DNA from 4 places in the Lysinibacillus sp. NPDC097287 genome. Region 4 is predicted to be linked to each of the others. Evidence: riboswitches for the same ligand, from Rfam matches in the RefSeq annotation. Region 4 holds a riboswitch; each other region holds the start of a gene.
What was found. Region 4 has a riboswitch for thiamine pyrophosphate ahead of tenA (thiaminase II). Riboswitches for the same ligand answer to the same signal wherever they lie in the genome.
Positions count from the first base shown of each region.

Region 1: linked by a shared signal. The riboswitch ahead of thiT (energy-coupled thiamine transporter ThiT) and the one ahead of tenA (thiaminase II) in region 4 are both predicted to bind thiamine pyrophosphate.
Region 2: linked by a shared signal. The riboswitch ahead of tenI (thiazole tautomerase TenI) and the one ahead of tenA (thiaminase II) in region 4 are both predicted to bind thiamine pyrophosphate.
Region 3: linked by a shared signal. The riboswitch ahead of thiW (energy coupling factor transporter S component ThiW) and the one ahead of tenA (thiaminase II) in region 4 are both predicted to bind thiamine pyrophosphate.

Region 1 covers NZ_JBIWCX010000010.1:97,095-104,469, reverse strand. The annotation lists gene ACIQ2D_RS14765 (tryptophan-rich sensory protein) at 1-644, shown strand, start outside; gene map (type I methionyl aminopeptidase) at 677-1,435, opposite strand; gene thiT (energy-coupled thiamine transporter ThiT) at 1,742-2,302, opposite strand; TPP riboswitch at 2,445-2,553, opposite strand; gene ACIQ2D_RS14750 (magnetosome magnetite crystal formation protein family) at 2,684-3,016, shown strand; gene ACIQ2D_RS14745 (hypothetical protein) at 3,073-3,198, shown strand; gene ACIQ2D_RS14740 (helix-turn-helix domain-containing protein) at 3,584-5,350, shown strand; gene ACIQ2D_RS14735 (GntP family permease) at 5,466-6,779, shown strand; gene ACIQ2D_RS14730 ((Fe-S)-binding protein) at 6,843-7,375, shown strand, end outside.
Region 2 covers NZ_JBIWCX010000004.1:194,171-201,545, forward strand. The annotation lists gene ACIQ2D_RS08360 (HAMP domain-containing histidine kinase) at 1-703, opposite strand, end outside; gene ACIQ2D_RS08365 (response regulator transcription factor) at 705-1,400, opposite strand; partial or broken gene ACIQ2D_RS08370 (bclA protein) at 1,733-2,209, shown strand; gene ACIQ2D_RS08375 (hypothetical protein) at 2,468-2,794, opposite strand; gene ACIQ2D_RS08380 (hypothetical protein) at 2,819-3,079, opposite strand; gene ACIQ2D_RS08385 (DUF3139 domain-containing protein) at 3,102-3,437, opposite strand; gene ACIQ2D_RS08390 (DUF5068 domain-containing protein) at 3,863-5,122, opposite strand; TPP riboswitch at 5,518-5,627, shown strand; gene tenI (thiazole tautomerase TenI) at 5,720-6,337, shown strand; gene thiO (glycine oxidase ThiO) at 6,321-7,375, shown strand, end outside.
Region 3 covers NZ_JBIWCX010000003.1:57,101-64,475, forward strand. The annotation lists gene ACIQ2D_RS05785 (MFS transporter) at 1-1,012, shown strand, start outside; TPP riboswitch at 1,076-1,182, shown strand; gene thiW (energy coupling factor transporter S component ThiW) at 1,263-1,763, shown strand; gene ACIQ2D_RS05795 (transcriptional regulator CcpC) at 1,974-2,864, opposite strand; gene cbpB (cyclic-di-AMP-binding protein CbpB) at 3,174-3,617, opposite strand; gene ACIQ2D_RS05805 (short-chain dehydrogenase) at 3,891-4,124, opposite strand; gene fadH (2,4-dienoyl-CoA reductase) at 4,198-4,965, opposite strand; partial or broken gene ACIQ2D_RS05815 (DUF2812 domain-containing protein) at 4,872-5,363, opposite strand; gene ACIQ2D_RS05820 (EAL domain-containing protein) at 5,483-7,375, opposite strand, start outside.
Region 4 covers NZ_JBIWCX010000006.1:114,570-121,944, forward strand. The annotation lists gene thiE (thiamine phosphate synthase) at 1-156, opposite strand, end outside; gene thiD (bifunctional hydroxymethylpyrimidine kinase/phosphomethylpyrimidine kinase) at 146-970, opposite strand; gene thiM (hydroxyethylthiazole kinase) at 970-1,725, opposite strand; gene tenA (thiaminase II) at 1,722-2,396, opposite strand; TPP riboswitch at 2,484-2,582, opposite strand; TPP riboswitch at 2,656-2,755, opposite strand; gene mbcS (acyl-CoA synthetase MbcS) at 2,943-4,526, shown strand; gene sppA (signal peptide peptidase SppA) at 4,710-5,723, shown strand; gene ACIQ2D_RS10730 (RDD family protein) at 5,736-6,335, shown strand; gene tpx (thiol peroxidase) at 7,105-7,375, shown strand, end outside.

The DNA of each region.
Region 1 (7,375 bases), on a different contig from region 4:
CTTCATTAGAAATTTCTAACCGCTTTCCGGTTATGTTTGCCCCTTTAAATGTTAGTTATGTTATTTGGATTGTGATTTTTATATTACTTGGTTATTGGTTAGTTATGAATCTAAAAAATCAGCGCACGCAGGAAAGCCTGTCTCTAAAGCAGGGCATACTTTTTGGTAGCGTATGTATACTGCAAATGTTGATGATTATCTTCTGGCATTTAGAACTTTTTATCGCCTCATTAATCGTCACGTTCATGTTATTGATTTACTTATTTATGCTGTATAATACGTATCCACTCAGCAATAATAAGCTCACTGGACGTGTACCGCTGTCTATTTATTTTGCATGGACAACTTTTTTACTCCTGACGAATTTAAGTTTTACATTAACCTCATATGAATGGAACGGTTTTGGCTTAAGCAACCCTCTATGGGCTGTTATTTTACTAACAATCGGTACGGCAATTGCTTTACATGTTCGCTTCCATCATTTCGATATTGCATATCCAATCGTCTTCATTTGGGCATATATTGGCATTGTATTGCACAATGGCTTTGATGAACTACTTGTGACGACAGCTGCACTTTTTTTATGTGGTGTCCTGCTTGTTGGAATATTATTCATCAAAAAAAATCCCGTATACCAAAAATAATTTGGTATACGGGTTTTTTTCTTTTTAATTACTTATTGTTCATCATCTAATGTTGTTAAAATGATTGGCTCACCTTTTGTCACAATGATCGAATGTTCAATTTGTGCAACTAATGATTTGTCAGGCGTTACAAATGTCCAGCCATCGCCAGACTCGACGATATGCTCAGCTTTAGCAGAGATGAATGGCTCTACTGCAAGCACCATACCCTCTTTCATAATCGTTGTATCCCAGGCATCATAATAGTTCAAAATATGACTTGGCTCATCGTGTAAAGACTTCCCTATACCGTGACCCGTTAAGTTCATAATAACTGTTAAATCATTAGCATACGCTTCACGTTCAACAGCCTTACCGATTTGGTTTAATTTTGAGCCAGCTTTTACTTTTGTCATCGCACGATCAAAAGCACTTTTCGCTACGCGACAAAGTTTCTCTTTCTCTTCATAGCCTTCACCAACTACAAATGAAATACCTGTATCTGCAAAATAGCCATTTAAAGAACCCGATACGTCGATATTCACGATGTCGCCCTCTTGAATCACACGGCTACCTGGTATACCATGTGCTACTTCCTCATTGACACTAATACAAGTGTAACCTGGGAAATCATATTCTCCTTTAGGACCTGATACAGCGCCTCGCTCCGCAAACATACGCCCTGCAATCTCATCTAATTCAAGTGTCGTCACACCTGGTTTTGTAGCGGCCTTCATCGCTTCACGGATTTCAGCGCAAATACGGCCTATTTTTTTAAAAGCTTCAATTTCTTCTTGTGTTTTTACAATCATTTTTAACGTCCCTTTCATCCTAATGTCTACTCTTTAATATATCACAACTACAGCATAAAGATGAGGAATCCGAGTTATTTGGCATACCAATAACGCCTCGGCGTTATTGCGTCCAGATTTTGAATTGTGCTTGGGCCTACGTGTTGCAAGTCAGTCAGCTGTAAAAATCTGCTGCTGACGCTTCGCTTTCGCGCACAAAACATCTGTGACATCCGCCAGATGCTTTATTTTTTTATCGGGTGTTCAAACACCCCATAAAAAAGATAAAAACCGCGCAATCACTCTAGGGATCACGCGGCTGATTAATTATGATTTTCGTTGCATTAGTTGTGGTGCGGATGTAAATAATAGTACGCAAGCAACCGCAGTTAAAATTGTCGCAGGTAGCATATACGTTCCGTTGTAAATAATAGAATAAACCCATGCATTTTGGTCGCCAGCATATTCTGCAAAGAACACCGCACCGGCAGTCGTATGTGCTGCATACCGTAAAAAGCCTGCTACAATAATGCCAATCACAATATAATTTGCCATTTTCACCTTTTTTGCATTCGCCGCTGCATCAAGTACTGGCTTACGTACAATAGCTGCTAAACCAACAACAGTGAAGGCAATGCCATAATCTAATAAACCTTGGAACCAGTGCACGATATAAGCACCGAACATTGTTTGCATAACACCAATAAGTAGACCGGTTGTTACCCCTGCACCAAGTCCCCAACGAAATGCAATTAATACAATCGGCACCATGACAAGACTAACCGAGCCACCCTGTGCCCATACTTTAAATGATACTTGGTCGAGCACAAGCCCAACTGCTGCAAAAATCGCAATTTCCACCAGCATTAATAATTTTTTTTTGTCCATAACATTATTCTCTCCTTTGTTCCGATGTAGGATACAAGAGCAGGAATAGAAATCAGTTGCTTTAATGCTTAGCTGTCTGGCAATCTACTAAAATGGGTAAAATAAAAAACGATGCCAGGACAGAGCCTCACATCGTTAAAGTGTCGGTTTCTATCCACAATCCCTACGCAAGCGTTAACTTACAGGTTCAAAGAGTGAAGGCATTACGTGCCCAATCTCAGCCGACATCATCGGCACCCCTTGTGGTCGTTACATCTAGATTTTTGTTTGAACATCATCATTGTACGCAAACACTTACCAAATTACAACTATCTCTTTGCTAAAATTTTTTGAAACTTTTCTGATTTTTGTGCGTAAATATTAAAAAAGGAGGGACAACTAATGGAGAATCAAAAAATCTTATCCGCATTTAGTTATCTCAGTATTTTTTTCGCACCATTTATCGTACCTTTAGTCGTCTATTTTGTTTCAAAGGATAGTGAAGTTAAGCGCCACTCTATTCGAGCACTCATATCACACTTAATTCCCGTTGCTTTTGGTATCGTCTTCTTTATCCTATTCGTCTTTTCAACGATATCTTTTAACACTACTGATCCATTTTCAAATGGCAATTCGCTCATCATTGTTTGGCTGGTTACCTTTGTTATTTACTTACTTGTATCACTCGGCATTATTATCTGGAACATCATACAAGCCGTCCGCGTTGTCCGTTAATGTTTAATAAATACAATAAGCAGGTAGAAATAATGATAAAAGGGAGTTGGTATAAAATGAAAGTATCCAACGTTGTAAAAACTGCTGTTAAATTAGCACCAATCGTTATTCCTATCATAAGAAAAGTTGTAGAAGCTAAAAAAGGAAAGGCTCCTATTTCAACAAAGACATATACAAAATAATTTGTTCACTAGAGCTATCCCCAATTCAGGGGATGGCTTTTTTATTGTCTGCATTATTTTACAACTCATAATAAGTAAATTCACTTCAAATACCTACCAAGAGAAGAGCTTTCTACAATTCCCCTGTTCCTATAATCATCTCCACGCTCAAGCAGAGGCTATAGCCTCTGCTTGAGCGACTTGACTCTCTCCTTGAGCGAATAAGCTCCTTCATTGATTTATTGGTGATGTGTTAATCTACTCATCGAATAGATACGATCTTCTGATGGATGGTTGTATGAATTTTCATTTATGGTAATTTTCCGAATAATATTTACTCATTTCGAGTTACAATAAATATCATTAATACATTAAGGAGCTGTTTACGATAAATACCGAAAAACAATTGCTAAGCTTAGTCAATGCAGCGCAAGTTCTTACTTCAACGTTAGATATTAATCAAGTGCTGGAAAAACTGATGAGTGAAGTATTAAATGTTATAGATGGTGCCGATGCAGGCGTACTATTCATGCTAAACACTCGGACAAATCGACTGATTGCCAAACATGCCATTGGCTATAATCTCGCTCATTTAAAGAAAATTCACCTTGCTTCCAATGAAGGAATGACAGGAAAAGTATTTTCGCAAAAAAAAGCGTTTAGGTTCCATTCAAGTGATGATGTAACAGAAAGCATGTCCGACTTATTCCCATTGTATGAGGAAGACTATACAAAAGCAGTTGGTAACTTTGCTTATCCCAAAAGCGCCGTTTGTGCACCACTTCTCGATAAAAGCAATACGTGTATCGGCGTATTAACAATTGTCAATTTCTCAGGCGATACACAATTTGAAAATAACGATTTAATGATGCTACAAGCATTCGCCAATCAATCATCTATTGCGATTGAAAACGCAAAACTATTCACGCAAAATGAACGGTCCAAGCGAATTTACGATGCCCTAACACGCGTTTCTTTAACACGTGGGCGCCTCAGCGATATGACAGATACACTGGCTTCATTACTTGGACAACCCGTAGCCATTATGACAGATTTTCATGATGTACTGGTCGCATCTTCCCCAATAGCAAAACACGCTGCAGAATTTTTGGTGGAGCAGCAATTAGAGCATCTTAACACAGTCGTACAGCAATGTGTGCAGTATCAAGTTCACATCACGATAGATCAAGACATGTATGTAAATTACTTATTCCCTATACATACAGAGCGTGGCGTTATAGGGATGCTACTCATTGTGATGCACAATCATTTGCAAATGGACCCTCTTGACTTGTTTGCTGTCGAACAGGCAAGTGCTCTATTTGCGCTTCAGTTAGCCGAGCAAGAAAAGGAGCTTGAAATCTCCTTCAAATACGACGGCTATTTGTTGCAACAGCTTTTAAACTTAGATTTCACCGGGTTTTATAAGCGCCAAGAAGCACTACAAACAACACATTTCTTATGCGCTACACTACAGCTTCAGGAAAATACTTATGGTGTTGTGCAAACAAAAAAACAGCAGCAACAATTTAGTAAATTACTGTATCGAGCTACACGTTTGTTTTCATTTCCGATTTTCATCTCGGAGCATGATTTCCACTATCAATTTTTATTTTTGAACAACCTCCAAGTACCTGTTGAACAATTTAAAGAACACATTCAACAGTTTTTCGAGCTAATTGATAAAGATGTGAACATATACAATTCTCTATCCTTTCATGTAGGTCTTGGACGAGTTTTCGAATCTATCGAAAATATTACAAGCTCACACCGTGATTCAAAAAAGTGTATCGACTATTTACAAACACTTGAACAAGCACCACTCATATTGTCCTATGAAAAATTAGGTCCCTATACACTTTTTTTAAATAATGATCCACAGGAAATGGCAGAATATATAGCGTTGAAACTTGGACCAATTATCAAATATGACAATCATCATAAAACTGATTTGTTATACACGCTCAAGCTGTACTTTCTACATAATCAAAGTCGCAAACACACTGCGGAGGCGTGCTTTGTGCACATAAACACGATTAAATATAGGCTTCAGACTATTTTTTCATTGCTAGATGTCAATGAAAAAAACGGGCAAATTATGTTTGAATTGAATCTCGCACTCTATATGCAATCGTATTTACAAAATGCCAAATTAGCCAAAACAGACAAATAACAAACTCTACCTTTGTCGTTTTTTACATAGTAATTTTATAGCATTCATTGTTATACTATATCCTACTTGTTGAATTTTCAGAATATTTAAGTTAAACACGGAGGATCTGAGAACAATGGAAATATGGAGTTTATTTACGATTATTGCTTCACTAGCACTATTAATATTTTTAGCACTTCGCGGTTTCAGCATTATTATCATTGCACCCATTGCCAGCTTAGTCGTAATTATATTAAATCAAATGCCAATTCTAGATTCGCTACAAGGTAACTACATGAGTGGATTTATGAACTTTATGAAAAATTACTACCTCATCTTCTTGTTTGCCGCAATTTTCGGTAAGTTTATGGAAGATAGTGGTGCAGCACGATCAATTGCTGAAAAGCTATTAACTGTCATGGGGCGCAACAGCAAATTCAATGCGCTGATGGCGATTGTAATTATTTGTGCCTTTTTAACGCTAGGCGGTATTAATACATACGTTGTTATTTTTGCTATTTTGCCAATAGCTAAGCCATTATTTAAGGAATTGAATATGCCGTGGCACTTGTTTACAGGCGCATTCTTCTTTGGAATAGCAACCTTTACAATGACGATGCTTCCGGGTTCACCATCAGTACAAAACATTATTCCGACAAAATACTTAGGTACAACTACTACAGCAGCTCCTGTTGTTGGAATTGTCGCAACGATTACCATCATTCTCTTGAACTGCTTCTATTTAAAACGTCAATTAGCAAAATCAGAAGCTCGTGGTGAAACATATGAAAATATGAAGAATCCAGATAAACATGATTCAAAAGCATTTGAGGCAACATCAAAAAAATTGCCACCCTTTATCTTGAGTGTTTTTCCACCAATCTTTTTAATCATCACATTAAACGTGTTTAAAGTAGATATCCTCTACACATTAATGCTTACGGTTCTTATTGCGATCATTATCTTCTGGAAATATATCGATAACAAATTACAGGCGATAAACATTGGTGCAACAAATACCGTTTTACCAATCATCAATACTAGTGCTGATGTCGGGTATGGGACAGTCATTGCTGCTACAGCTGGCTTCGGTTTAATAACGGAAATGCTTTCAAACATCCCTGGTAGCCCATTAATTTCCCTTTATGTAGCCATTGCAGCACTTGCGGGGATTACAGGTACAGCATCAGGCGGTCTTGGTATCGCAATGGAAACGTTTGTTCAAACATATTTAGATTTGGGTGTTGATCCTGAAGCACTTCATCGTATTGCCGCTATTGCCTCTGGTAGTTTAGATTCATTACCTCATAATGGTGCAGTTATTACTGTACTTGCAGTAATCGGCTTAACGCATAAAGATGCCTACAAACACATATTTTTTGTATCGGTCATCGGACCATTAGTAGCTGCCATTCCAGCATTAATTGCGGCTATTTTAATCTATTCATAATACTTATACATCCTCATATTATGAGGATATTGAAACCAATTAAACGGTAGGAGATGAACGCACATGAAAGTCTCACTTTTCGCGACATGTATTGTCGATATGTTTCAAACAAATGTGGGCAAAGCAACTGTAGAACTTCTAGAACATCTTGGCTGTGAAGTCATTTTTCCCAAAGGACAAATTTGCTGTGGACAACCAGCCTACAACTCAGGCTATGTGAAAGATGCAAAGGAAGCGATGAAAAACATGATTACAGCATTTGATGATGCTGAATATGTTGTCTGCCCTTCTGGTTCTTGCGCTTATATGTTCCGTGAATATGAAAAAGTATTTGCAGATGATGCTCTATGGGCAGCACGCGCAAAACAATTAGCTGAAAAAACTTACGAACTAACACAATTTATCGTCGATGTACTAGGCATTACTGATGTCGGCGCTAGCTTCGATGGCAATGTAACCTATCACATGTCATGCCATATGACACGTCTACTTGGTGTAAAAAGCGCGCCTTTAAAATTACTAGAAAACGTTAAAGGATTAACATATACCGAGCTACCAAACAAAACAACTTGCTGCGGCTTCGGTGGGACATTCTC
Region 2 (7,375 bases), on a different contig from region 4:
CAAACTTCTCATCACTTCTTAAAAGCATGCCTAGCGTTTTCCCATCATCCCCATAGGTAATGGCATTCGAGATTAAATTATTTAACACCCTGCTCAACACTTCTGCATTTCCAAGTGCATATATTGGTTTTTCAGGTATATCAATATGGACCGAAAATCCTTTTGCCGTAAGCAAATCATAAAACGCTAAAATATTTTGCAGGCATACTTCATTCATATTGATTCTCGTTAACTCGATTTCTTTATCCCCAGACTCTAATTTTGCCAAGTCAAAAAATTTATGAATAAGTTCTATGACTTCATTTGTTTTCGTCTGCACCTTTGTTAGTAATGCTCGCTTTTCTTCCTCACTCAGTGACTGATCTGTATGCAGCATCTCCACATATCCAAGGACAACGGTCAGCGGCGTTTTCAAATCATGGGAAACATTCGCAAGCATTTTGCGCATAGACATCTCTACTTTAGAATAATCGGCTTGCGTGATTTGCTTAGCCTCTAATAACAGATTAATAGCTACTAACAACTTTTGTAGTTCTTTGTCATCCGTAAACACTAATAGTTTTTCCCCTGTGTGTTTTTCTACAATATCCTGGAGCTTTTCATAAGTATAAAGTAAATTCAACCTTTTACTTTTCTGCACGCGATATTGATAAAAAACAACGCCTACTAAGGTGACAATAATCATCAATAAAATAGCAACCATGCTATATCACTTCCATCTTATAACCGATTCCCCATAATGTTTTAACATACTTTGGGTTTGATGGGTCATCCTCAATCTTCTCTCGCAGTCTTCTGATATGAACATTAATGACATTCTCATCGCCATAATATTCTTCATTCCAAATGTGTTGATAAATTTGAGCTTTTGTAAATACGCGATTGCAATTTTTCGAAAAGAGTTTTAGTAACTCAAACTCTTTGGAAGTGAGTTTAATGACTTCATCCTTCTTCCAAGCAGTATAATTAATTACATCTATTTTCAAATTGCCTATTTGAATCACTTCGTCTGGTTTCTTTAATGGTGCTGAATATTTTGTTGAGCGCCGTATACCTGCCTTCACCCGTGCGGATAGCTCAATCATCGAAAATGGTTTACAAATATAATCATCTGCTCCAAGACCTAACCCAATTGCCTTATCCACATCCGTATCCTTCGCAGACATCATTAAAATGGGAACAGCACTTTTTTCACGAATCAGCTTCACAACTTCAAATCCATCAATTTTTGGCATCATTATATCCAAAATGATCAAATCAAATAAACCTTGTGAAAACTTTATCAGTCCGATCTCTCCATCAGCTGCTGTCTCAACAACAAAACCCTCTTTTGTTAAATAAGTTTCTACCATTTCTTGAATTGATTCATCATCTTCCACTAGCAATATTCTTGATTGCATGCTCTCATCACCCCTTACATAAACATACATCATTATAACCCATCATTAACAACTTGTGGAAAAACAAGCGAAATCCCAATTGTTATTACAACAAGGCTGTTTTCGAAATGATTGTTGCTATTTAGCAAACGTTGCAGGTTCGTTCAACAAGAATCTGATTAGGTATTACTCTCATCTCATACTCCTTAAAAAACATAATATATAAGGAATATGGAGGTGGATTTATGTCCAAAAAAAAGAAAATCATTAGACTGAAACCTACCGAATGTTGTCCGCCGGTTAAGTACAAAGCACTTAATAGTTGTTGTCCTCCAGCCGCCCCCTCTTTGAGTATTTGTGACTGTTGTGTTTCACCACTTCAGTCCGTCTTAAAACAACTTGTTGGGCAAACTGTAATTCTTGCCACTATTGTAGACCAGGTAAATGCACCGCCTTTCTTTTTTTTATTCACTATTACTAAAGTGAATGATTTTTTAGTTACTGTTACAGATGGAGCAACAACCTATGCGGTAAATATTTCTGATGTTATAGGGGTAGGGTTTTTGCCGCCAGGACCTACTATTAACTTGTTACCACCTGTTGGTTCTAGGTGCGAATGTGATTGTCGTGAACGACCAATTAGACAATTGCTGGGTACACTTATTGGTTCTACAGTGAATCTTTTAGTAAGTGATGGTGATATTGCAACTAATTTTAACGTGGAACAAACAGGTCTTGGCATAGTGCTAGGTACTTTACAAATAAATTCTGATATATTTAGATTTGCAATTTCAACTTGCAAAATTACGGCAGTGGGGCAGGTTAATTGAACTCGGTCTTTGGCTATTGTTCAATTAAGTAATTAAAAGCAACAATCTTTGAGAAAACAGCCTTCAACAGAAAAGAGAGCCATTATATCTCTCCAAACACTTCTACTAGTCCAATCAGACATCCTATACAGTTCCAAAATCCTAAAATTGCGCCCTTAAACTTAATTGTTGATTCAACTTCATTTCATCGGAAACAAAGACAATTGAAGGTTAAATAAAATAAAGCATGAGGAAAAAATAAACCTCATGCTTTATTTATTAATATTCTTTAGCCCATGTTTCAGTTTCATTATCATACATAATGTGTACAGCTGCATGTTTAATAATTAACTCATTTTGTAAATAATCAATAAAAAATTGGAACATTTCTTCGTTTACCTCTTCATTTTTGTTGTTTAAACTAATATTAAGGGTAGGTGGATACTCATCATCATATGAAGGCGTAAATGCCATACCTTGTGGTTCTCCGAATGTTTCAGTTATATAACTGTAAACTTTCGGCCTAACTTGTTCTATGAATTTTGTCTCTTCTTGAATTGTTATATCATCCTCTATTTGTTCCGTATATCTATTTTCATAAACCATGAACGTTTCTTGTGTTTCTGTATTTTAAATCACTGCAGCATAGTCAAAATCGCCGTAATGCTCCATTGAATCATATAGGACATGAGTGAATTCGTACTTCAAGGTTGGATACTTCTCTTGTAAATATTGTTCTACTAGTGAAATTACCTTTTCCTCTTCTTTTTCATCGGGTATTAACGATGCCCTAATATAAAAAAATAATAAGACAGTCCCGAATATTAGTAATACCACTGTTCCTCCAATTGTAAAAATGAATATGCTCCAAGCTTTAAACCTTTTATTCATCATATCCCCTCAAGCCCATAATTTATCTATATAGTGGCTCATAATGCTTTAACTCTTCTGATTTGGGTTCACTGCCGTCTAGCGTATAATACTCAAACTGTAACGGTCGATCTTTATCATGTGCGAAATACACATACACTACATTTTCTTCATCCGTATAGATTACTTCCCCCCAGTACTTAGGAAGTCCGAAAAAATGCCATTGACATTCAATCGACTTAATTTCTGCTTCTGCATACGCCTTTTCTTCTGTCAAATATTGTTGAATACGATTTTCGAATATCATTTTCTTCAGTTCCACATAACCAAATGGTGCAATTAGTAAAATGAGTAACACCAAAACAAGCCACTTTCTCATCCCACAGCTCCTTAATATCTATTTCATGTCATTTCTTTATTAAGGCATCTATTTTTTTCATTATAGAGTATCCTACAAATATTCCCAAAACTTATTTGGCTATTATTTTTATATCAAGCATATTGATTAAGAGAATATTGGTTGATTTTATAGATGTTCATCAACCTTCCCATAAAAATCCACCATATGTATAAGGCTACTTTTATAAATTGTAGCAGAGGGCTACTCGACGTTCGCCCATAGGAAAGCTAGTAGCCCATAACGGAAATCAACTTCTCATTTTAATTGTAGTGGTGCAAATTGGTTAATCAGCACATCTAAAAGAAGATGACAGCAACTGTGTGCTAATGAATGACGTTTTAAATCTAAAAGGAAAAGACTGACTCCGTTGATAAAATACGAGGTCAGTCCTACTGTCTTTTTTATTATTTTGGTAAAGTAAAGGTTACCGTATGGCCTTTAGAAATATCCTTTGCCTCTCCATCTAGAATCGGACCAAATTCCATTTCAAAAGCTTTGTCTTTCCAAATCTTCTCATATTGCTCTTTATCTAACACAAATACTTGCAAGTAATCACGAGCTTCTCCAGGCTTAAGGTTTTCTTTATTATTAGGATGTTGTAACATACCTTCATTTCTTAAATATTGAGAGCCGTTATTTACTGTAAGTTTTGTACTTAGGAAGTTCAAATCAACTTCGCTCGTATTTTTATTGTCTAGCTTATATTTCACTGTTAATAAAGCTATACCATTTTTAAAATTTCCAAACCTAGGTGCTTCTTCAGCATTTGGTGTGAATTCTGCAATTTGATACCCATCCAATACGACATTCACATCAGCAAGTTGTTTGCTATCATTGATGTCGCTTTTTTCTTTCAGCATCTTCTTTTCACCCATGTTCTCAAACGTTACTCTATCTTCATAAAAAGCCGCGTTGCTCGATATTTTTTCTGCTCCCTCACCATCCAAAGCCAGATTAAATCTACCTTTTGACCCGAAGCCTGAACCAAAATCTCCTTTTTCTGCAAATGGAACTTGAATTGGAACAGACACAGTTCCTTGCTCTTTCATTTTTGCTAAATGTGTCGTGCTAAATGAGTATGCGAAATATCCTGTTACTTCTTCACCAGCTTTTAGTAAATAATCTGTTGTGGGACTTAACTCTGTTGATAATTGCTCTTCTTTAGGCAATAATTGATTATTATTTCCATAATCTTTTTCAGCACCAGTAAAAGTCATATATAAACTAGGCATATAGTAAACGTCTTTATCCTGATCATTCTTAACTGTATACTTAGCTAAAATGACACCACCGTCTGTTTGATCTCCAAATGGGATCTTAAAATCTGTGTGAAAATCATTTAACGCTACTACTGTATATCCATCTAGTGAAATAGTGACGTTTTCCATATCATGTACTTGAGGTTCATTGTTCTCATAAAGAACCTTCGTTGTACCTTGCGTTTCTTTCTCCATATATTTAATTAGTGAGGAAAAGTCATTCACACCTTTTGTTTCTTTATTAACATCTTCAGTGTCTACTTTTTCAGGCGTTTCTTGATCGGTATTAGCCGTCACTTCTTTTTTCTCTTCTTTTTTTGCTTCTTCTTCACTCTTTCCACAACCACTAACCATTAGTACAGTAACCATTAATAACGAAAAAAATACAAATAATTTTCTTTTCATTTTCACCCTCCAATGATGATATATCTACAAATTAAGCCCTGAACTAACCTTTATATTACAAATAAGGAGCCTGTTGACATCTTAATCCACCACCAGGGTAGAATTCAATATTTTCTGGAAATTTTATACTACTGAATCAATTTTATTCCATATTTTGTTTATATAAAAATACATAATAACCAATCAATAACTTGATAGTGGTGATTTTATACAATTTATCTGTTTATCACATTAAATTTTATCTTTCATTAACGAAAAAAGTCCTGATTTTATTAGAATTTTCTGATTTATGTTGAAATTTTTTTATCTTTATGATACTTTAACGAAGTATTAACCACAGCGAAATTACATTTGATACATGCAACTATTTACTATTTTAAGATAAAACTCTTCAATCAATTCACTAGGGGATCCCTTGATAAGGGCTGAGAATAAAGTAGCTACTTTTAAACCCTCATAACCTGAACAGATTCGTATCTGCGTAGGGAAGTGTTCATTGTTTTTGTGCTTTTTTGCGTGCAATTAACAAAACCACTTTCCTTTTACCTAAGGTTAGTGGTTTTTTTGCGTTGATTTAATACAAGGGAGCAAACAATTATGAAACTTATTGCCATATCTGATGATTCACATACAATTTACGAATTGGCTAGTAAAATTTCTAGCATCCATCATCTTGTCGATTACATTCACATTCGTGAAAAATCAAAAACGGTCCATGAAATTCTGTCACTCCTAAATCTTTTAGCACAACAAGGCGTAAACAAGGAAAAAATCGTTATTCATGATCGCTTAGATATTGCTTTACTAACTGATAACCCAAACATTCATCTACCATCGCATAGCCTTCCAGTGAAACAAGTCAGAGCTGCCTACCCTCACTTACGGATTGGTCGTTCTGTTCATTCAATAGACGAAGCCAAACAATCGGAGGCTGATGGCGCAGATTATGTGCTATATGGGCATTGCTTTGAAACAAACTGTAAAGAAGGTAAAGTGCCTAATGGTGTACATACCATCATCGACATAAAAAAAGAGCTACAAATCCCAATCTTCGCTATAGGTGGCATTACATCAGAGCGGGTACACCAGCTCCGAGAGGCACAAGCAAATGGAATTGCCATTATGTCTGGTATTTTCGCTTCAGACAATCCTTATGAATCAGCATTAATATTTTCGAAAAAATGTCAGGAGAATGCACATGAAAACAAAATATGATGTGGCAGTCATTGGCGGAGGCATTATTGGTTGCTCCATCGCTTACTATTTAGCCAAAGAAAACATCGATGTGGCTGTTTTTGAAGAAACACAAATTGCTAGTAAATCAACGCGTGCCGCTGCAGGAATGTTGGGAGCCCATTCAGAATGCGACGATCTTGAAATTTTTTACCCTTTTGCTCGAAGTAGTCAATTAGACTATTTCCAGCTCCAGGATGAGTTAAAGGAGCTTAGTGGTGTAAATATCGAACTAAGAAAAGGCGGGATTTTTCAGCTTGCTTACTCGGAGCATGAAAAAGATGAGCTTAGTGCCACCCTCGCCCTTCCCACGATCAGCTGGTACGACTGCACTGCAGTTAGGAACAGAGAGAATTCTGTATCAGAAGATATTATTGGTGCAGCTTACATTGAAGATGATGTCAATGTGCTCCCTCACTCTACCTGTCTAGCATTTAGTAAAAGTGCTCAAGTGTTTGGCGCTTCTATCTTTGAATTTACGCCCGTTCTTGCTATTCAAAAGGAAGATGATACTTACACGATTAAAACAAATAAAGGCACTTTCCAAGCCAAGACTGTTGTTGTAGCAAATGGTGTTTGGAGCTCAAGCTTTTTCCACCAACTTGGGTTACATCATACACTCTCTCCTGTCAAAGGTGAATGCATCTCTGTTTCAAGTGAACAGCCGCTTCTAAAACACACATTATTTCATGAACACTGCTATATCGTACCGCGAGATAATGGCAGGTTGGTAATTGGGGCAACTATGGTGAAAAATGATTGGCATGAACAGCCGACACTTGGAGGTTTGGAAAGTCTCATTGCAAAAGCCAAAACGATGCTCCCAACTATCACTGATTTGAAAATCGAATCATGTTGGGCAGGGTTACGTCCCCAAACCTTTGATAAAAAGCCATTTATCGGCTACCACCCTGAGGATGAGGACATTTTATTTGCCACAGGTCATTTTCGCAATGGCATCCTGTTAGCACCTGCTACAGGACAAATGATTCGGGATTTGATTGTCAAAAAAGACGTTAG
Region 3 (7,375 bases), on a different contig from region 4:
AATAGCTGGAAACCTCTCGGATCAATATGGTCGTAAGAATCTTATTGTTTTTGGACTTGTGGTAACAGGTCTTTCACAAATTGCTTTTGGACTTTCAACAGAAGTTTGGATGCTCTTTGTTGCTCGCTTTTTAGGAGGCTTAGGCTCTGCTTTCATTGCACCCCCGATTATGGCATTTGTAGCGGATGTCACTACATATGAAGAACGTGGTAAAGGTATGGGGATGCTTGGGGCTGCCATGTCTCTAGGCTTTATGATTGGTCCTGGAATTGGCGGCTTCTTATCTACAGTCAGTCTTCACTTTCCATTTTATATGGCTGGAGCTGCGGCAATTTTAGCTGCCATATTATCGTTAGTGTTGTTGCCAAACACAAAACCAAGCTCATCACAAAAAGCACAAAAACAAGACAATCTTGCTAAGCAGATGATACGCTCAGTCAAAATGCCCTACTTTGTTATGCTGATCATCATGCTTGTTTTCTCGTTTGGCATCGCCAATTTCCAAGCGACTTTATCTTTATTCGTCACACAGAAATTCAACTACACACCAACAGATATTGCAATAATACTAACAGTTGGTGGTGCTGTCGGTGTCGTTGTTCAAATGTTTATCATTACACCACTGTTTAAACGTTTTGGTGAAATGAAGGTTGTATTAGTCAATTTACTCGTTGCATCAATATCAATCTTCTTAATTTTATTTGTATCAGGCTTTGCATTAATATTAGTTGTTGCAACAATTTTCTCTACAGCAACAACGCTCATTCGTCCAGCCGTAAATACGCTGATTTCCAAGCTGGCTGGTAGTGAACAAGGCTTTGCCGCCGGACTCAACAATGCCTATATGAGTCTTGGCAATATGATTGGTCCTGCTTTAGCTGGCATATTATTCGACTGGAATATGGACAGCCCTTATATTTTCGGTGCTATCATTTTATTTGCCTGCTTCCTTCTTGCCCTCATTTGGACAATGAAAAAAGCACCTCATTTAATGAAGCCAGATTCTAATTAATCTGAAAGTTAATTGACTATTTTTAGCAGTATGGTACAGTATTAATGAAAAATTAAATCGCTTCATGACCACTAGGGGAGTCTTTTTAAGGCTGAGACGTGTATTGTATACACGGACCCTTTGAACCTGATCTAGTTCACACTAGCGTAGGAAAGTGGCGACACTTGCTTTTATAATGACTAAATGCAAGGCCGCTTCCTACATTTTTGGGAAGCGGCCTTTTTTTACGATTAATGAAGGAGTGAAAGATTTGTCTATTCGAAAATTAACCGTCATGGCATTATTAGTTGCTATTGCAGTAGCAGGCTCAACATTTATCTCTATTCCAACAGGTATTGCACGTGCCTATCCTGTACAACACGCCATTAATGTCATCAGTGCCATCTTACTGGGACCTTTACCTACTGTCATGATTGCCTTTGTAACAGCCATCATCCGTATCTTAACAGGTACAGGCTCACTCTTAGCGATTCCTGGCAGTGTCATCGGTGCACTATTTGCAGCCCTTGCCTACAAATACAGCGAAAAAACGTGGCTAGCTGGTGCCGGTGAAATGTTTGGTACAGGTATACTTGCTTCACTTGTCGCAGTACCCTATTCTCACCTACTAATGGGGACATCTGTGGCGGCCCTCTTTTTCATGCCTGCTTTTTTAACTTCTAGTGTCGTTGGCGCCACCTTGGGAGTAGTTATTGCTAAAAGTCTACAAAAAACTGTTTTTGTTAATGGACTTAACTCAACATTGCGATAAGACATTAAAGTATTTTTCACCGCTCGATTTCTATGACATTCCTCTAATAAAATTTAGGCTATTTTCTAAGGTTAGTTGCTATAATACATTGAGATAGAGTAAATCTACAACATGTTTAGATTTACTCTCTGTTTTTTTGTTTTGGTATCCTGCAAATCGAATAACGAAAAAAGGACTCTTTAGTTTGAATAAACTTTAGAGTCCTTTTTCTTATTTCGTATAATCAAATAAACAACGAGCATGATCCTGTACCACTTCCACAAATGCTTCTACCTGGCGCAGTTCAAATGAAGATTCATAACCAATTAACCAAGTATCCCGCGTTAAGCCAAATTCTTTTTCATTGTTCATTAGCGCTATTTTGTTGACACCATCATCCTCATTTAAAGTAATTGATGGTAAAATTGCATAGCCAATCCCATTCAATGCCATTTGCTTACACGTCTCAATTTGATCTACTAAAATTTGACGACTTGGATTGGATGCAAAGTGTCGCTGCCACCACTGTTGAATTTCCTGATAATAATTCGAATCACTTTTAAACTGAATAAATGGACGGTCTGTCGTAAGGACATCCTCCACTGTTTTCAACTCTTTGTCTACTAAATAAAGCGTATCTCGGAAAAGATGAATTTTCTCACCTTTCCAATCGACCTGTCCTCGTACAATCCCCACATGTGCCTCGCCCTCATACAGTGCTTTGACAATTTCAGAGCTCCAGCCTGTCATTAGTGAAATTTTCGCCTCAGGGTATTTCGTTACAAAATCCTTTAATACTTTTGGTAGCCAGTTTTGTCCAACAATCGAAGCACAAGCAATTTTCAGTGTGCCGTTCACTTTTGTTGTCAGTGCCTGAATCATTTCGAAAATTTCTTCTTTCTTCGCAATCATTTCATTAGCATAGGAAATAACAAGCTCTCCGGCAGGTGTTGCCGTCAATCCTTTTTGCGAGCGAATAAACAGCTGTGTTCCCCATTCTTTTTCTATGGTTTGTAGACGCTGTGAAAGAGCCGGCTGCGATAAGAATAATCGCTCTGCTGCCTTTCGCATATTGCGTTCTTCTGCTAATATTTTTAATATTTCTGCCTCTGTTACCGTCAAAAAAGTAACCTCCTACTCAAATCAATTACTCTTCGGCGTAATTACGCGCAAAAAACATCTGCTGCTGACGCTTCGCTTTCGCTCAAATAACATCTGTGACATCCGCCGGAGGCATCGGGCCAACAGGATGTTGGTCACTCAGGCGTTGCCTCAGGACGCGGCGATCTTAGCCTGGGTTCGACTATTCAGCCGGCTTTTGGGCAATCACTGAAAAAGGCTACAGCCGAATTCATCTCATCACTTATTGAGGTGGGATGAATGCTGAATAAAGATAAAAAGGGCTCAATAATTACTTTGAGCCCTCCTAAACTAGTTTTCTTTTTGATAAATATATTTTTTCAATTGTTTTAAAATAACGCGTCTCGTTAGGATGCCAGCAAATAAGCCTTCTTCATCGACCACACATAAAAAGGCATGGTTAATGACTAAATCTAACGCCCGCTGGAAATTATCTGTTGTTTTTAACACGGCCAAATTTTTATCCATAATCGTATCTACCTTAATGTCGGGTAGTTTTTCGTACTCAATATGTTCGAGCCCTAAAATCGCTTCAGTAATCATCTTCATACTTAGTAAGCCTTGAAGACGGTATTTCATATCTAATACGGGAATGGATGAATATCCTGTACGCGTTAGCACTAGTAATGCATGCTCTGCACTATTTCCACTTTGCACATGTGCAACTTTTTCGGATGAAATAATAAAATCACTAATTGGCATTGCTAATAAATCTTTGCTGTTAGTTGAAATCATGAACCTCTTCTCCTTTTCTGTCCTCAATATGCAGAACAGGATGCTTCCTCTTTATCATATCATAATTTTTCCTAAAATGACCATGACAAGACCGAGAAGAGTTTTTATGATATTCATGAATTATTTCAACCTTTCGAGAAAAAATAAACATGATAGTAACTTTCGCCAAAACCTATTTTATCCCTTACGACCGAAAAACATTCGTGATAATTGGTAGGTGCTTTACAGAATCCAGCAAGTGACTCTACACCTGCCGAATACTGTGAAGTTACTCTAATATCCTGCTTTACTCCAATAATAAAAAATCATGATACCACAAAACAATAAAAATAAAATGTAAACCCAAGGAATTGGATTCAAAATCGTTGCATGTTCTTTAACCGATTCTGAAATCGGTGTATCTTTTTCTGAGTTTCGCTCCGTTGTCATTTTTGCAATACGCATAGTAGAAACGAAGGCAATCACACAAATAATTGTAATCGTAATAAGAGCTGGTATTAACCACATACCCACAGGCAAAACTCCTTCCTTTGCCCATTAGTATGCGTCAAACCAGCTTCTCTTTATGCAAGGTATTTAATTAAAACGGGAACGGATTTAACCATTGCCCACCATCCAACGTGACACATTCTCCGTTCATATATCTTGCTTTATCTGACATCATAAATGTCGCTAAATCTGCAATTTCTTCCGGCGTACCAATACGACTTAACGGCACAGAGTCCAATGTTCTTGCAGCAGCTGCCTCTGATTCAAAAAGCTTTGATGCTCCACCTGTTCGTTCAATTGGTCCTGGAGCAATAGCGTTAACACGAATACCATACTGTTTTCCCCACTCAACAGCTAGTGTTCTTGTCACTGATAAAACGCCTGCTTTTGCTGCCGCCGAATGAATGACTCCTGCACCTGCATTCCAAGCATACGTTGCAACCATATTAATCATAGATCCTTTAATCTTGTGTTCTATCCAGTACTTTCCGACAGCTGACGAACAGTAAAACGTGCCATTCAACACGATATCAATAACCGCTTTCCAACCATTTGGAGACAAATCCTCTGCTCGCACAATAAAATTCCCTGCCGCGTTATTGACAAGTCCATCCACTTGTCCAAATTTCTCTACCGCAAAGGCAACCATCGCTTCTGCTTGCTCTGGTATACGAACATCCATCTGAAATGTTTCAATTGAATTACCCGCTTCAGAAATAAACGTTTTTGCCTCTGCTAATCGATCTTCATTGCGACCTGTAATGACTACGTTGGCTCCTTCAGCAACAAATTGCTTCGCCATATAAAGCCCCATCCCACTTGATCCACCTGTAATAATAATGGTTTTCCCCTGTAACATACCATTTCCCCCTTTGCGAAAGTCAAAAATGAATTACTATTCAGTATTTTACTACAAATCCTCGTTAATGTCTTAATATATCTATAAAAATCGATAATTCCATAGTTTTCTCCAATACCCCGGTAATCTTCAGACATAAAAGTCATCATTAACCAAAATATAATAGCAAGTGCAAATAGTATTGAGGAAATTAGTTTCACTGGTTGATCTAATCGATTTAACTTATCCAACATAGATTCTCTATCACTATAAATGGGTGTCGTATTAGGAAGTGCTTTGAAAATATGCATATCATAAGTAGAACAGGCATGTGTCCCGCCAGCAAAAGAAAATAATTCTAGGTATTCCTCTTTTTCGTCTGGTTTTAATCTGCGATAATCAATCCTATAAATAACGTCATCTGGCTCACCATGCTAAAGCCCGTATCCCAGTTGCTCTAATAATTTCAATTTTGCACTTCCATTATTTTTTGAGAACCAAAAAAGTGTGATGCATTAACAATGCGTCACACTTTCTTTCAACTAACAAAATATTGTTGTATTACTGCTTCTACTGTCAAAGGCTTATTGTATAAATACCCCTGCCCCTTCTGACAGCGATAACGTTTTAAAAAGGCCACCTGGAATTGCTCTTCAATACCTTCCGCCACTACCTCTAACCCTAAATTATGCGACATTGAAATAATCGCTTTAATAATGGCTTCATTTTTTTTATCTTTTGCTATATCTGCAATAAATGATTGATCAATCTTTATTGTATCAATAGGGTACTCCTTCAAATAACTTAAAGAAGAATACCCTGTGCCGAAATCATCGACAGAAACATGCACACCTAAACTTTTTAATTCCGATAAAATCGAATAGGTTTCATTCACATTCGTCATCGAACTTTCTGTAATTTCCACTTCCAATAAAGTAGGCTCTACATCATATTTATTCAGTGTATCATTTATTTTTCGTGCAAAATCTTCTTTTCTGAATTGCTTTGGTGAAATATTGACAGCAATACGAACCGGTCGATAGCCCAGTTCCTTCCACTCTTTTTGGTAACGACATACTTCCTCTATAACCCAATCGCCAATGCTAATAATTAAACCTGATGCCTCTGCTAACGGAATAAATTGTGCAGGAGACACAAATCCAAATTTTCTGTTATTCCAGCGTAGTAATGCCTCAAAACTGTCTATTCGATTCGTTACTAAGTCTATTTGTGGCTGCAAATGGATACTTAACTCATCAAATTCGATCGCACGACGTAAATGTGACTCCAACAATGCTTCATTTGGAAACGCAGTTGTCATGTCCTCCCGAAAATAACGGAAATGAGATCGTCCATGCTCTTTTACCGAAAATAAAGCTTGATCTGCTTTCCGCACGAGTGTTTCCAAATCATTCCCATCTGCTGGACTAAGTGAGATACCAATAGAAACACTGATGAAATATTCCTGTTCTTCAATAGTAAACGGTTGTTTCAAAGCTTCTAAAATATCACTAGCTACTTTTTCAATTTTATCTAATGTTGCTTCCTTTAACAGAAAAATAAATTCATCACTATTATAGCGATATACTGAACACGTTGAATGGCTTAACTCACGCAGTCTATTACTAAACATACGCATTAATTCATCCCCCTGACTTTCGCCGAGTGACTCATTAAACTTTTTGAAACGATCAATGTCGATTAATATAAGCGCTGTCTGTTGCTTATTCGTTTTAGTATCATTCAAATATTGTTGCCAGTGTTCCTTAAACGCTTTTCGATTCCACATACCTGTCAGCTCATCCATTAAAGCTAAATAATAAAAAGTCTCATGATCATCCATAAACGCTTTTGGTTCTTTTATAAATAAATGAACACCTACTATTTCACCATTAAAATATGTTGGATGGGTACGTAAGAAAAAAGGTTCTTCACTTAGTAGTTGATCCATAAATAAACACTTAGGCATACCAAATGCAGAACCTTCTAGTGTTTTTTCGAATAATAACTTAAATTCACTGACATATTTTTTTTCCAATAAAGAAAAAATATCTTGCCCAATAATATTTGCTTGTTGCTGCAACAATAAAGATGCTGCTGCTTCATTTTGATAAATTATATGCCCCTGCAAATCAGTCGTTAATACCGGATTAACATGTTGCTCGACAAATTGTAAATATGGATATCTATTTGATTTCACAGTATTATCTGATATTTCACGAAGGATAATAGCAAATATACTTACATCTAGTTGTTGAACACTGACAATAATTTTTTGCACTTTAAGATCTTTTAAAAGTTCAATCGTTTGAATACTACTCGACTCTTGCTCAAAAGTTTTCAACAATTCTTTCCAGCTTAAGTCTGTGAAAAAATGTTTTGCATCATTAGCGTGTACATCATTTAACTCTACTAAAGAAGCGACGTTTTC
Region 4 (7,375 bases):
ATAAGTATAGCCAGTGAAGGCATTGAGCCCTTTTTCACGGAATTGAAACATCGTAATCCCAGCTTGTAAGGCTTCTTCAAGTATGGCTAATGGTTCGCGTTGTTTAGCATTATCAGAACCCATGATGAAGTAAAGCTGTAAATTCTCACGCTTCAAGCACGGTCACCTCACAAGCTTCAATATTTTTTTTATAAGCAAAATGATTTGTTGGTCCGTGACCATTGCCAATATACAGATCATGTGTAATTGCCATTTGAATAAATTTCTTTGCTTCTACAATGGCTTGTTCTAATGGCAACTCTTGTGCAATAAAAGCTGTTAATGCTGCTGAAAATGTACAGCCTGTACCATGTGTATTTTTAGTGTTTATACGCTTTGATTGCATTGTAAATGTTCGTCCATCATTAAAAAATACATAATCGGTAGCGTATTTTTCATCACTTAAATGCCCACCTTTAATAACAACACATTGCACGCCTAATTGTAAAAGTGCTTGTGCAGCTTGCTGTATATCAGTAACATTTTCAATTTTACTGCCCGTTAGCACTTCTGCTTCTGGAATATTTGGCGTAAGTACAGTCGCTATTGGTAGTAAATGAGTGCGTAATGCTTGGACGGCTTCTTGCTGTAATAAGTTTTCGCCGCCTTTTGCAATCATTACGGGATCAACAATAAGAGGGACTTCCAAATCAGTAATCAAACTGGCGATTTTCTGAATAATGTCCGATGAAAATAGCATGCCCGTTTTAATAGCACCAATTGGGAAATCCTCTAATAGTGCAAGAAATTGCTTTTCAACAAAACTTACTTCTATCGGTAAAACGCCAGTTACACCTAGTGTATTTTGTGCCGTCACGGCAGTAATGACAGATGTGCCGAATACTTCTAATTCTTGGAACGTTTTTAAATCAGCTTGAATGCCGGCACCGCCGCCACTATCTGAGCCAGCGATTGTTGTAACAATACGCATTATTTTTCACCTTCCTTTGAAAGACGATGTAGTTCATTAAGTACAGTTATTTGAAAATCACCAATATATTGTGTGATCGAATTGGCATTTTCAGCAATTTTTTTATAGGTCATTAACGTATCAGCTAGCTGTGCAAAAGGTTCATCTCCCGCGACATACGCAGCACCACAAATGGCACTTAGTAAGCAACCTGTACCTGTAATTTTTGTCATTTGGTGATGCCCACCTGCAATCCATTGTGTTTGTAAACCGTCAGTTATGAAATCCTGTTCACCAGTAACAATGACAATACATTTGTATTGTTGCGCAACTTTTTTTGCTTCATCCGATAGTGCCATTGAACCACTGCCGCTATCAACACCTTTTTGTTGCCAGCTTACATTCGCAATGGCAGCAAGTTCTCCAATATTGCAACGAATAAGGACAAATTTAATTTCTGCTAATAGTTGTTGTACTGTTTCTCGGCGGAAAGTCGTAGCGCCAGCACCAACTGGATCCAATATAACGGGGATACCTAGTGCATTTGCTTTTTTTCCAGCAAGTAGCATCGATTCTTTTGTCCGTTCATTTAGTGTACCAATATTGATTAATAAGGCAGACGCAATCGATACCATTTCTTCAACTTCATGTAATTCATCTGCCATGACTGGAGAAGCACCAATGGCTAATAAGCCGTTTGCTTGGAAATTTGCCACAACATAATTCGTGATACTATGAACAAGAGGCTGTTTTTTTCGAATAGCTTGTAAAATCATTGTACTCTCTCCGGAACCCAATTTTCCTTTGTCCAAGCCATTTCCCAAAATTGTAATTCGTAATAACAGCTATTTTTAAAATGACTCTTTAAGATCGCTAATTTTTCTGGAGAAGCTGCTGCAGCATAAGCGTTCATCATTGAAATTTGTGTTTGAATTGTTACTAGGAAATCCTCACTACTATACATAGCAATCCAATCTTCATATAGCTTAACACCAGGTTTTGCATCTTTGTAATACTGCCCTATTTCTAAATACAGCCATGGACAAGGCATCATTGCAGCAAATGCCTCAGCCACATCACCATTATGCACAGCACTGTACATGTGATTAATATAATTGATAGCACCTGGAGCAGGTTCACTTTGCTCGAGCTCCTCTTTGGTTACATTTAATTCTAAAAAAACAGAACGATGTAATTCGAGTTCAGCTTCATTAATGAACTTCGCCGTTTCTGTGTAGTACGCGAATTCTTCGGGTGTCTCACATTTAGCCGCTGCATATGCTAATACCTTTGCATAGTGCTTTAAATAATATGCATCTTGAATCATATAGTATTTAAATTTATCAATAGGTAAAGTCCCGTCAGCAATCCCTTTTACAAAGGGGTGCTGAAAACTTCCTTCCCAATAGATATCTGTTTCTTTTCTTAATTCATCACAAAATGTCATTATAAGTCCTCCTCTAATTGGTGAACGTAAGCATGCAAAAAAGCTCTTTTTGTTCGTGAAATACACGTAAAAAGAGCTTCTTCATCAAGAAAATGATGTACTGCTCCCTACGTCAGTATTAACTAACAGGTTCAAAGGGTCAGGTTTTACCTTCTCAACTCAAGATGAGTCCCCCCGCAATCAAAATATTTAGTTGAAAATTGGAACAAAAAAAGCTCTCCTATAAGAATGAGGAGAGCGTATGTACAAGAAAAGCACATCGTGATTGTACATTGCTCCCTACGTCAGTGTTAACTAACAGGTTCAAAGGGTCAGGTTTTAACCTTCTCAACTCAAAATGAGTCCCCCTGCAAACATTTGATTTGTCCACAATGTACCATACTTTCCCTGTATGAACAAGGGAAATTTCATTTTATATGAAAAGCGATGACTGATGCCATATGCAAGAGTATGATAGTTGTCATGACTTTTAATAATTAGAGTATTTTTCATTGAAAACTATAAAAATTGAGTTTTATAATGAGCCTAACAAAGGGGGCAATAATGATGAAACGACAAGATCTAATCGCACCAGAATGGTATAACATTGTAGAGGAATTTGAAAATTATGCACAAAATCCTGAGAAAAATGCATTAATTGTTTATAATGAAAACGAAGAAATTGACTATATAACATATGCAAGTTTACTAGAAAAAGCGAATCAAGCAGCGAATGTGTTAACAGCACAGGGATTAACAAAAGGGGATGTTATTCTCATTATGGTGCCTAGATCTATTGAGGCATATGTTGCATATATCGCTGCATTAAAGGTTGGTTTGGCTATTATTCCAAGCTCTGAAATGCTTAGAGCGAAAGATATTGATTATCGTATTTTACACGCTGATGCCAAGGCGGTCATTGCTTATGAACCGTATATTGCACAATTTGACGATGTTGAACATTTAGACGGTTTACAACAATTTGTAATCGGCCATGCACATTCACCGTGGCAACCATTATTTGAAAAGATGGAACAGCAACCTACAACTTTTATCAGTACAACATCGACCAAAAGTACAGATGTAGCATTTCTTGCGTATACGAGTGGGACAACTGGAAATCCAAAAGCCGCTATTCATACTCATAGTTGGGGCTATGCGCATTTACGTACGACGGCACCGAATTGGCTAGGTGTACAAGAAAATGACATCGTTTGGGCAACTGCAGCACCAGGTTGGCAAAAATGGATTTGGAGTCCGTTCCTTGCAACGTTAGGAAGTGGTGCTACAGCATTTGTTTATAAAGGTAAGTTTGATGCAGCTACGTATTTAACATTACTCGAAAAGTTCAAGGTTAATGTTCTTTGTTGTACGCCTACAGAATATCGCTTTATGACGGCGCTTGAAAATTTACGTGACTACAATTTAACAGAAGTTCGCCAAGCAGTATCTGCAGGAGAGCCGTTAAATAGTGAAGTGGTGAAAGTTTTTTCAACTACATTTGACTTGCAAGTGCGTGATGGCTACGGTCAAACCGAAAATACATTACTCGTTGGAACGATGGTTGGTATGGAAGCGCGTGTCGGCTCGATGGGCAAACCAACACCGGGTAATACGGTAGCGATTATCGATGATTTTGGTAATCCAGTTTCGGAAGGTGTTGTTGGTGATATTGCGGTACACAAAGAAACGCCTGCGCTATTTAAGGAGTATTTTAAGGATCCAGAGCGTACAAGTCTACAATTCCGAGGAGATTGGTATGTTACCGGTGACCGTGCATATAAAGATAAAGACGGCTATTTTTGGTTTGAAGGGCGAGGCGATGATGTGATTATTTCTTCAGGTTACACTATTGGTCCGTTTGAAGTGGAGGATGCATTAATGAAACATTCTACTGTGAAGGAAGCTGCAGTTGTAGCAAGTCCAGATGAGGTTCGAGGTAATATTGTGAAGGCATTTGTTGTTTTGCGCGAAGGGATTACCGGAGATTCGTCGCTTATTCAGCAATTACAAGATCATGTAAAGTCTTTAACAGCACCATATAAATATCCGCGTGCTATTGAATTTGTGGAGGAATTGCCCAAGACAGCTTCCGGCAAAATTCGTCGTGTAGAGCTACGTCAACAAGAGCAAATACAATATAATCAATAATTATTTCCTGGGGAATAATGTCGAAAATCAAAGTTCAAGCACATTATATGAACTTTGATTTTTTTATGTGTTAAAATTGTTATTTACGGCACAATGAATTACGGAAAATTCTTGCATAATATTGCAGATAAATGAAACGTTTTATACATTTAGACGTATAACATTTTAAGGAGGCGGAAAAGAATGAATGCAAAAAGGTGGGTAGCCTTAGTTGTTGCGGGTGTATTACTAGTAGTTTCACTAGGAATAAATACGGTATTTGCGTTTTTAAAAGCTGATTTTTTCGGTAACTTTGACAGCGTGATGGCGGGCAATAATTTAGATGTTTATGAAACTGTATTAGAAGGAAATAATTTTGAAGAACGAATTGCTCATTTAACATTGGATGGTACGATTCAAGATGTTGGTTCTGGTTCGGTATGGCAACAGGTTGGCTATGATCATCAGTTTTTCTTAGGGCAATTAGATAATATTTTAAATGATGAAACGGTGCAGGGTGTTGTATTAAGCGTAAATACACCGGGTGGTGGCGTCACAGAATCTGCAGAGATTTATAAAAAGCTCCTACAAATCAAAGAAGAACGACAAATTCCAATTTACGTATCAATGGGTTCTATGGCAGCATCAGGTGGTTATTACATTGCGGCACCAGCAGACAAAATCTTCGCAAATCGCGATACGATTACAGGTTCAATTGGTGTCATCATGCAATCTATTAACTATCAAGCGCTTGCTGAAAAAGTAGGTGTCAAATTTGAAACATTTAAATCAGGTGAGCATAAAGATATGCTAAGTCCGATGCGTGATGTTACAGCAGAAGAGCGGGCAATGATGCAAGAAATGATTAATGAGTCATATGAAGAATTTGTTGATATTATTGAAAAGGGTCGTAACATGTCGGAAGCAGACGTGAAAAAAGTAGCGGATGGTCGAGTTCTAGGTGGCACAAAAGCACTTGAGGCAGGTCTAATAGATGAAATTGGCGATAAAGAAGCGACAATTGCTGCATTACGTGCGGATTATGGCTTAGAAGATGCAGAACTATTCGAATACACATATGATGTGGGTGGCTGGCAGTCTTATCTTGGCATGAAAATTGGTTCATTCATTGGGCCATCAGCTGAAGAAAAAATGCTGATAAAGATTATGGCGGACTATAGTGCGCCAAAAATGATGTACTTATACGGTGATTATTAAGGGGGGCATATCATGACTAATAATGATTTCGTTGTGCAAGGGCCATTTCCTGATGACGCCGAATTAACAAGTTATACGCAAATACTACCAACAAAAGAACGACACTATACATTAAAAACGGCTGGCTTTTGGGTGCGCTTTTGGGCGTTTTTAATTGATTCTCTCGTTATATCAGCCGTTATTGGCATTTGTATTAACCCAATATTTTACTTAATGGATTGGTCGTTATCAGATTCGACTTGGTATGCACCAATCTCCATTATTTCAGCTGTTATTTATTACTTATATTTTGTATTGATGACAAAATTTTTAGGGCAAACATTAGGAAAAATGGCATTCGGTCTACGTGTTGTATCGTTAAAGAAAGAAACATTATCGTGGTCTGATGTAATATATCGTGAATGGATTGGTCGTTTTATTAGTAATTTTATTATGTTGTTGTATGTCTTTGTGGCAATTTTGCCAGACAATCAAGGCTTACATGATTACTTTGCTGATACAACGGTAGTACATGAGAAAATTTATGTAGAAAAAGATCTCGAAAAGCCAGCACCAGCTGCACAGGAAACAGTAAAAGTGCCTGAAGTGATTGAAGAATCAACAAAAGAATAATGATTGAAGGACCTCTAACAAGTTGTTAGAGGTTCTTCTGTTAATAAAGTATCTAGTCCTTAAAAATTGCGTGAATAACGTGCTCTTAGAAATGGCCTCTACACCAAAATCTGTACTAGAAAGTTCCTTTAACTACAGTAACGTGGGGTCGATTTCCGTTCCGGCTAGGCGCTTTCCGGGGGGCGTCCGATGAGCCGCTTCACTCGCTACGCTCGCTCCAGGGTCTCATCTAGGACGCTAATCCCCCAGGAGTCGCCCAGCCTCCACTCCAATCAACCAGCAATCTAAAATTAGTATGTACTTTCATTAAACGCTACCCTTAACTTTGGATGATGAATACAAATGATATAAGTAATACCATCAGATCAATGCAAGATGCCTACCTGCACAGTAGTCCTTTTATCTTCATTCAAAATTAAATTGGTCCACCATCTTTTACTATCTCGATAAGAATATTCTAGTTGATTGGAGTGGAAGGCGGCGACTCCTAGGGGATCAGTGAGCAACTTGAGACCCTGCAGGAGCAACGCGACGAAGCGGCTCAAGGCTCGCCCCCAGGAACGCGTCCGCCTGGAACGGAAATCAACGGGGCCCTTGAACAAACTCTCATAAACGCTCACAAAGAGTTTATTAGCGTAATTGTTTTTCAACAATATGACCTCTAACAAGTTCTTGAGGTTTTCATTTGTATAGCCAAGCTGTCTGAGTTGCAATTAATTCCCTACATTTAGTAGTATTATGTACATATGAAGAAATAGGAGGCGTTAACATGGCACAAGTCACTTTCAAAAATGGCCCAGTAACACTAATCGGTAACGAGGTAAAGGTTGGAGACCAAGCACCAAATTTTACAGTGTTAGATAATGGACTAGCACCTGTTACTTTAAAAGATTCAGAGGGTAAAATTCGTTTATTTAGTGTTGTACCGTCATTAGATACAGGCGTATGCGACGCGCAAACTCGTAGATTTAATGAAGCAGCAGCTGAATTAGGAGACAATGTTGTGATTTATACAGTATCTGTTGACCTTCCATTCGCAC